DNA from 3 places in the Kitasatospora sp. SC0581 genome. Region 3 is predicted to be linked to each of the others. Evidence: riboswitches for the same ligand, from Rfam matches in the RefSeq annotation. Region 3 holds a riboswitch; each other region holds the start of a gene.

Region 1 (2,193 bases), on a different contig from region 3:
GCCATCCCGTGGATCGTCGCGGTGATCGCGGTGAGCGTCACCGCCCAGGTGGCGGTGGGGTCGGTGCACGGCGCGGCGATCGGCGGCCTGGCCGGTGCCGTGGCCGCCGCGGTCGCGGCCACCCTGGTGCACTGGCTGCCGGGCGGTCCGCTCTGGCAGGTGCTCTACCTCCCGGCGTTCTGGATCGTCGTGCCGGGCTCCTTCGGTCTGCTGAACACCGCGCAGATCGAGGTCGGGAACGGGGCGCAGTCGCTGCTGGCGGCCGTCTCGGCGGTCTTCGGGGTGTCGATCGGCACACTGATCGGCGCGGTGATCAGCCGGATCCCCCGCCCCAGCCTCACCGGCCTGCCGCACCGGGCCTGAGCCGGTCGGAACCGGGCCCGAGCCAAGCCGGACCCGGGACCGGTACGGGCCGGAACCGGGCCCCGGGGCGCGCGGAGGTGCGCCCCGGAGCCCGGAGTCTCGGAACCCGAGGTTCGGAACCCGAGGTTCGGAACCCGTAACCAGGGAACCCCGGAACCTCGGAATCCGAGAGCCTCGGAGCCCCCGTCAGGGCTGGCGCAGGGCCTCGGTGAGCCGGTGGGCCGCCTCGACGACGGCCTGGGAGAGCTGGGCACCGGGGTGGCGGCTGAGCCGTTCGATCGGCCCGGAGACCGTGACGGCGGCCACCACCCGGTTGGACTGGCCGCGGACGGGCGCGGCCACGGAGGCGACCCCGACCTCGCGCTCGCCGACGGACTGGGCCCAGCCGCGGCGCCGCACGCCGCTCAGCGCGGTGGCGGTGAAGCGGGCCCCCTGCAGGCCGCGGTGGAGGCGCTCGGGCTCCTCCCAGGCGAGCAGGATCTGGGCGGCGGAGCCGACCTTCATGGGGAGGGTGACCCCCACCGGAACGGTGTCGCGCAGCCCGGTGAGCCGCTCGGCGGCGGCCACGCAGATCCGGACCTCGCCCTGCCGCCGGTAGAGCTGGGCGCTCTCGCCGGTGGCGTCCCGCAGCTGGGCGAGGACCGAACCGGCCGCGGCCAGCAGCCGGTCCTCGCCGGCGGCCGCCGAGAGCTCGCCGAGGCGGGGGCCGAGCATGAACCGGCCCTGGACGTCCCGGCTGACCAGGCGGTGGTGTTCGAGTGCGACGGCCAGCCGGTGGGCGGTGGGCCGCGCCATGCCGGTGGCGGCGACGAGGCCGCCCAGGGTGGCGGGCCCGGCCTCCAGGGTGCCGAGGATCGAGGTGACCTTGTCGAGCACGCCGACGCCGCTCGTGTTCTCCATGGGATGGGTACTCCAGTCTCAAGGCCCGGGAGCAGCGGGTCCGCGCTGCTCACGGCGGCTCCTGGCGGGGAGCCGGGGGGTGTGGTCAGCGAGGACAGGCCGGAGAAGTCGGCCGATTGCCTGCGCCGGGCACGAGACGGGTACGCGAAAGGACCGGGGCGGGAAGCGCCCGGGCGAAGGACAGCACAGAGAGCACCGTGTCTCCTCATCTTTCCCGCGCCACAGTGGCGACAGGCCGGAGTTGGCACTGCCCCCGCCAACACGGCGCGTACTTCGGACGCCGGGTCGAACGGGGAGTTGCCGGGGCTTCGTAGGGCCGGTCCCTCCACCCCTCTGGATGATTCGCCAGGAACGATACAAGACATCCGGGGCGGGTCGGCAAGTCCCCCCGCCCTCGGCCACGCCCCGCGGGGCCGGCTCAGCGGTGGCGCGGCCCCGACAGGCCGGTGCACGGGGCCCCGTCCGGGCTGCCGGGGAGGGTCGCGTCCCAGGCGTGCAGGGCGGCGAGGGCGGCGGTGCGCTCGCGGTCCGTCGGCCGGGTGCCCTCGGGGCCGAGCAGGTAGTCGGCGACCGGAGTGAGCAGCAGGGTGGCGTCGCCGGCCGGGAGCAGCAGCGCCTCGTCCCACTGGTGCCGGATGACGGTGCGGCGCAGCAGCGTGCCGTGGCGCGGCGAGGTGCCGTGGCACGGCGGGGTGCCGGCAGAGGTCCGGCGGCGGAGTTCGGGGGCGACCTCGGCCTCCAGGACGGTGCGGACGTCCCGCAGGGCGCCGAGCGGCACGTGCTCGGCGGCGAGGTCGAGGAGGGCGGCGGCCTCCGGGGCGAGCCGGTAGGCGGCGACCACCGCGGCGGTCTCGACGGGCTCGAAGGGCTGCCCGGCGAGCCGGGCCACGTCGATCACGTCGCCCGCGAGGAAGGTGCGCCCGAGCCCCT
Region 2 (2,193 bases), on a different contig from region 3:
CCAGCAGCCGGATCGCCGCCACGACCTCGGCGTCCGTGACGTCCTCCACCGCGCCACCGGTACGGCGGGCGATGTCCAGCACGTACGGGCCGTCGGCCGGGTTGCCGATCGCCAGCGACTTGGCGATGGTGTCCGGCTTCACCGGCTTGATCACGTCCCGGCCGGCCTTGAACGCGGCCGACACCGGCGAGCAGCCCTCCGCCTGGGCGCCGAAGACCTTGTACGGCCGGTCCTCGACCAGGCCGAGCCTGATCAGCTCCTGGAGCCCCTTGTCGATCTTCGTCAGCTGCGAGCCCGAGGCGATCGGGATCACGATCTGCTCCGGCAGCCGCCAGCCGAGCTGCTCGCAGATCTCGTACGCCAGCGTCTTGGAGCCCTCGCCGTAGTACGGCCGCAGGTTCACGTTGACGAAGCCCCAGCCCTCGCCGGCCGGGTCGCCGATCAGCTCCGAGCAGAAGCGGTTCACGTCGTCGTAGTTGCCCTCGATGCCGACCAGCTCGCCGCCGTACACCCCGGCCATGACGACCTTGCCCTGCTCCAGGTCGTGCGGGATGAACACGCAGGACCGGAACCCGGCCCGGGCCGCCGCCGCACCCACCGCGCCGGCCAGGTTGCCGGTGGAGGAGCAGGACAGCGTGGTGTAGCCGAACGCCCGGGCCGCCTCGATCGCACACGCGACCACCCGGTCCTTGAACGAGTGCGTCGGGTTCCCGGAGTCGTCCTTGACGTGCAGCTGGGCGGTGAAACCGAGCTCCCGGCCCAGGTTGTCCGCCTTCACCAGCGGGGTCCACCCCGGGTTCAGGTTCGGCTTGGACGCCACGTCGGCCGGCACCGGCAGCAGCGGCGCGTACCGCCAGATGGAGGCCGGACCGGCCTCGATCCGCTTGCGCAGCTCCTCGGCGCCCTCGCTGCCGAACTCGTAGGCGATCTCCAGCGGGCCGAAGCACTCCAGGCACGCGAAGCTGGGGCCGAGCGGGAAGCGGGTGCCGCACTCGCGACAGGACAGCGCGGCGGCCGGGCCGAGGTCGACGGAAACGGGTGCGGCAGTGTCGATAGCCATGATGGCGAGGCCTCTCTCCTCATCTTCCCCGTGGCGCGGTCGCGACACGGGACGGAATTGGCACCTGTCCCGCCGGGGCCTGTCGACAGACAGCCGCGCGAGAAGGTTGCCGGGACGTCAACGGGCCGTTCCCTCAGTCCCTCTGGATGAGCTTGTGAAATTGTGGTGGTGCTCAACGGAGACCCCGGCGTGCAAAGGTCCGACCGCTGTACGAAGACTGTATCCGAAGGCGTCAAACCTGAACGGGACCGTCCGCCAAGCGAGATGACCCGTCCCACCGACCTCGCCGAGGAGATCTCCGTGCCCGCCGAACCGACTCCCGCGCTCCTCCCGCAGGCGGCGTCCTGGCTGCGCCGCCGCTCCTGGAGCGCGGCCGACCGGCCGGTCCGCACCCTGCTCGACGCCAAGGAGCGCACCGGCCGCACGGTCAGCGTGGTCCTCCCCGCCCTGGACGAGGAGGCCACCGTCGGCGACATCGTCCGCACCATCCGCCGCGAGCTGATGGAACGCCTCCCGCTCGTCGACGAACTCGTCGTCGTCGACTCCGGCTCCACCGACGCCACCGCCGCCGTCGCCGCCGAGGCCGGCGCCCGGGTCGAGCACCGCGACGCCGTCCTGCCCCGGCTGCCCGCCGTCCCCGGCAAGGGCGAGGTGCTCTGGCGCTCGCTGCTGGTCACCCACGGCGACATCGTCTGCTTCGTCGACGCCGACCTGCGCGAGTTCGACCCGGCCTTCGTCTCCGGCATCGTCGGCCCGCTGCTCACCGACGAGTCCATCCAGCTGGTCAAGGCCATGTACGACCGCCCGCTGGAGTCGGAGGGCGCCGTCCTGCCCGCCGGCGGCGGCCGGGTCACCGAACTCGTCGCCCGCCCCCTGCTCAACCTCCACTGGCCGGAACTCGCCGGTTTCGTCCAGCCGCTCGGCGGCGAGTACGCGGCCCGCCGCTCACTGCTCGAACGGCTGCCCTTCCCCACCGGCTACGGCGTCGAACTCGGCCTGCTGGTCGACGCCCTGGAGCTGGCCGGCCTGGACGCCCTCGCCCAGGTGGACGTCGGCGTCCGGCACCACCGCCACCAGGACGGCCAGGCCCTCGGCCGGATGGCCGCCACCATCTACCGGACCGCCCTGGAACG
Region 3 (2,193 bases):
GGCCCACACCGAGACCCAGATCGCCTTCCGCACCTACTCCCAGCACGACCTGGAGGCCGCCTTCGCCCTCGGCCTGGACGAGTAGCGGTCAGCCCTCGGCGCGCCGGCCCCGCTCGACCTGCACGGTGGCGACGCAGCGCCCGCCCTCGTTGCGGTAGTTCCACGCCGCGCCCTCCGTGACCAGCTCCCGGACGGCGGTCAGGAAACGGTCGACGTGCTCGTCCGGCGTCCCGGCACCGAAGCTCACCCGGATCGCGTTCAGGCTGCGCTCGCCCGGCAGCGACGGCTCGGGCGCACCACACTCGGACGGTGCCTCGTCCTCGTCGCCCAGCAGCGTGCGCACCAGCGGGTGGGCGCAGAACAGGCCGTCGCGCACCCCGATGCCGTACTCGGCGGACAGCGCGGCGGAGAAGTGCGAGCTGTTCCAGTCCCGGACGACGAAGGACAGCACGCCCACCCGGGCGGAGCCCTCGCCGAACAGGTTCAGCACCTTGACCTGCGGGATCTCGGCCAGCCCGGCCGTCAGCCGGGCGATCAGCTGCTGCTCGCGGGCCTCCAGCCCGTCGAAGCCGGCCTCGGTCAGCGCCCGGCAGGCCGAGGCGATCGCGTAGGCGCCGATGACGTTCGGCGAGCCGGCCTCGTGCCGGGCCGGGCCGGTGTGCCACTGCACGGCCACCGAGCCGTCGGCCTCCCGGGCCACCGTCCGGGTCGCCCCGCCGCCGGCCAGGTACGGCTCGGCCGCGTCCAGCCAGTCCGCCCGGCCGGCCAGCACCCCGGCGCCGAACGGCGCGTAGATCTTGTGGCCGGAGAAGGCGATCCAGTCGACGTCCAGCTCACGCACCGAGACCCGGTGGTGCGGCGCCAGCTGGGCGGCGTCCAGCACCACCCGGGCGCCGTGCCGGTGCGCGGTCGCGGTCAGCTCGGCGACCGGCCACAGCTCGCCGGTCACGTTGGAGGCGCCGGTGACGCAGAGCAGCTTGGGGCCCTCGGGCGTCTCGGCGAGCGCGGCGTCCAGCGCGGCCACCGCCTCGGCCCGCGAGCGCGGCGCCCGCAGGTAGGTGACGTCCAGTCCGGCGTGCGCCCAGGGCAGCAGCGAGGCGTGGTGCTCGGTCTCGAAGGCGAACACCCGGGTGCCGGCCGGGACGGCGGAGGCCAGCAGGTTGAGCGAGTCGGTGGTGGCCCGGGTGAAGACCACCTGGTCGCCCTCGCGCAGGTCGAGGAACTCGCCGACGGTGCGGCGGCTCTGCTCGAACAGGTCGGTGGACAGCTGGGAGAGGTACCCGGCCCCGCGGTGGACGCTGCCGTAGTACGGCGCGTAGGCGGCGACGTCGTCCCACACCCGCTGGAGCGCCGGCGAGCTCGCCGCGTAGTCGAGCGCCGCGTAGCCGACCTTCTCACCGCTGGCGAGCGGGACCTGGACGTCGGCGCCGAGGACGGCGAGCGGGGTGCGGATTTCGGTGGCCAGAGACATGGGGATGCACTCCTTCTGGGGCAAGGGACCCCGGGAGTGCTAGTCGTCGGGCGTCCGCGCTTGTCGCACGGACGGCTTGCCGTGACGACCCGGTCCTCACCCAGGGCACCCCGCCACGGACGGAGGGTTGCCGGACAGCCAGCTGGGGCTTGGCGCTGTCACTCATGACCTGGCGAAGACTCTAGGCCGGGTCCACCGGGTGGTCAAACGGGCATCCAGCATCCGGACAGCACGGGAGCCCGCACCGGCGTACCGGCACGGGCTCCCCAACTACCGCCTCAGGCCCGGCTGGTGGCCTCCGACCAGCGCCGCAGCAGGTCCTGCGCGGCACCGGAGTCGATCGCCTTCGCGGCCCGCTCCATGCCGGCCGCCAGCTGCTCGGTGAGCGGCGCGTCGCCCAGCTCCAGCGCGACCAGCGCCGCCGCCGTGTTCAGCAGGACGGCGTCCCGCACCGGCCCGTGCTCGCCGGCCAGCAGCCGCCGCGCGACCTCGGCGTTGTACGAGGCGTCCGCCCCGCGCAGCGCCTCGATGCCGACCAGCTCGATGCCCACGTCCCGCGGGTCGAAGGTGGACTCGGTGACGACCCCGTCGCGCACCAGCCAGACCTGCGAGGTGGTGGTGATGGTCAGCTCGTCCAGCCCGTCGTCGCCGCGGAAGACCAGCGCCGTGGCGCCCCGCCGGGCCAGCACCCCGGCGATCAGCCCGGACAGCCGGGTGTCGAA

Evidence for each region. Region 3 has a riboswitch for S-adenosylmethionine ahead of ACLWS4_RS04765 (aminotransferase class V-fold PLP-dependent enzyme). Riboswitches for the same ligand answer to the same signal wherever they lie in the genome.
Region 1: it holds a riboswitch for S-adenosylmethionine, as region 3 does, so the genes downstream of both, ACLWS4_RS29300 (IclR family transcriptional regulator) here and ACLWS4_RS04765 (aminotransferase class V-fold PLP-dependent enzyme) in region 3, are expected to answer to the same signal.
Region 2: it holds a riboswitch for S-adenosylmethionine, as region 3 does, so the genes downstream of both, thrC (threonine synthase) here and ACLWS4_RS04765 (aminotransferase class V-fold PLP-dependent enzyme) in region 3, are expected to answer to the same signal.

The regions. Positions count from the first base shown of each region.
Region 1 is NZ_JBLRWA010000026.1:99,616-101,808, reverse strand. It holds gene ACLWS4_RS29305 (threonine/serine exporter family protein) at 1-363, shown strand, start outside; gene ACLWS4_RS29300 (IclR family transcriptional regulator) at 550-1,263, opposite strand; SAM riboswitch class I at 1,466-1,607, opposite strand; gene ACLWS4_RS29295 (hypothetical protein) at 1,682-2,193, opposite strand, start outside.
Region 2 is NZ_JBLRWA010000013.1:184,216-186,408, forward strand. It holds gene thrC (threonine synthase) at 1-1,060, opposite strand, end outside; SAM riboswitch class I at 1,077-1,213, opposite strand; gene ACLWS4_RS21545 (glucosyl-3-phosphoglycerate synthase) at 1,325-2,193, shown strand, end outside.
Region 3 is NZ_JBLRWA010000002.1:364,241-366,433, reverse strand. It holds gene ACLWS4_RS04770 (Lrp/AsnC family transcriptional regulator) at 1-85, shown strand, start outside; gene ACLWS4_RS04765 (aminotransferase class V-fold PLP-dependent enzyme) at 89-1,471, opposite strand; SAM riboswitch class IV at 1,523-1,641, opposite strand; gene trpD (anthranilate phosphoribosyltransferase) at 1,750-2,193, opposite strand, start outside.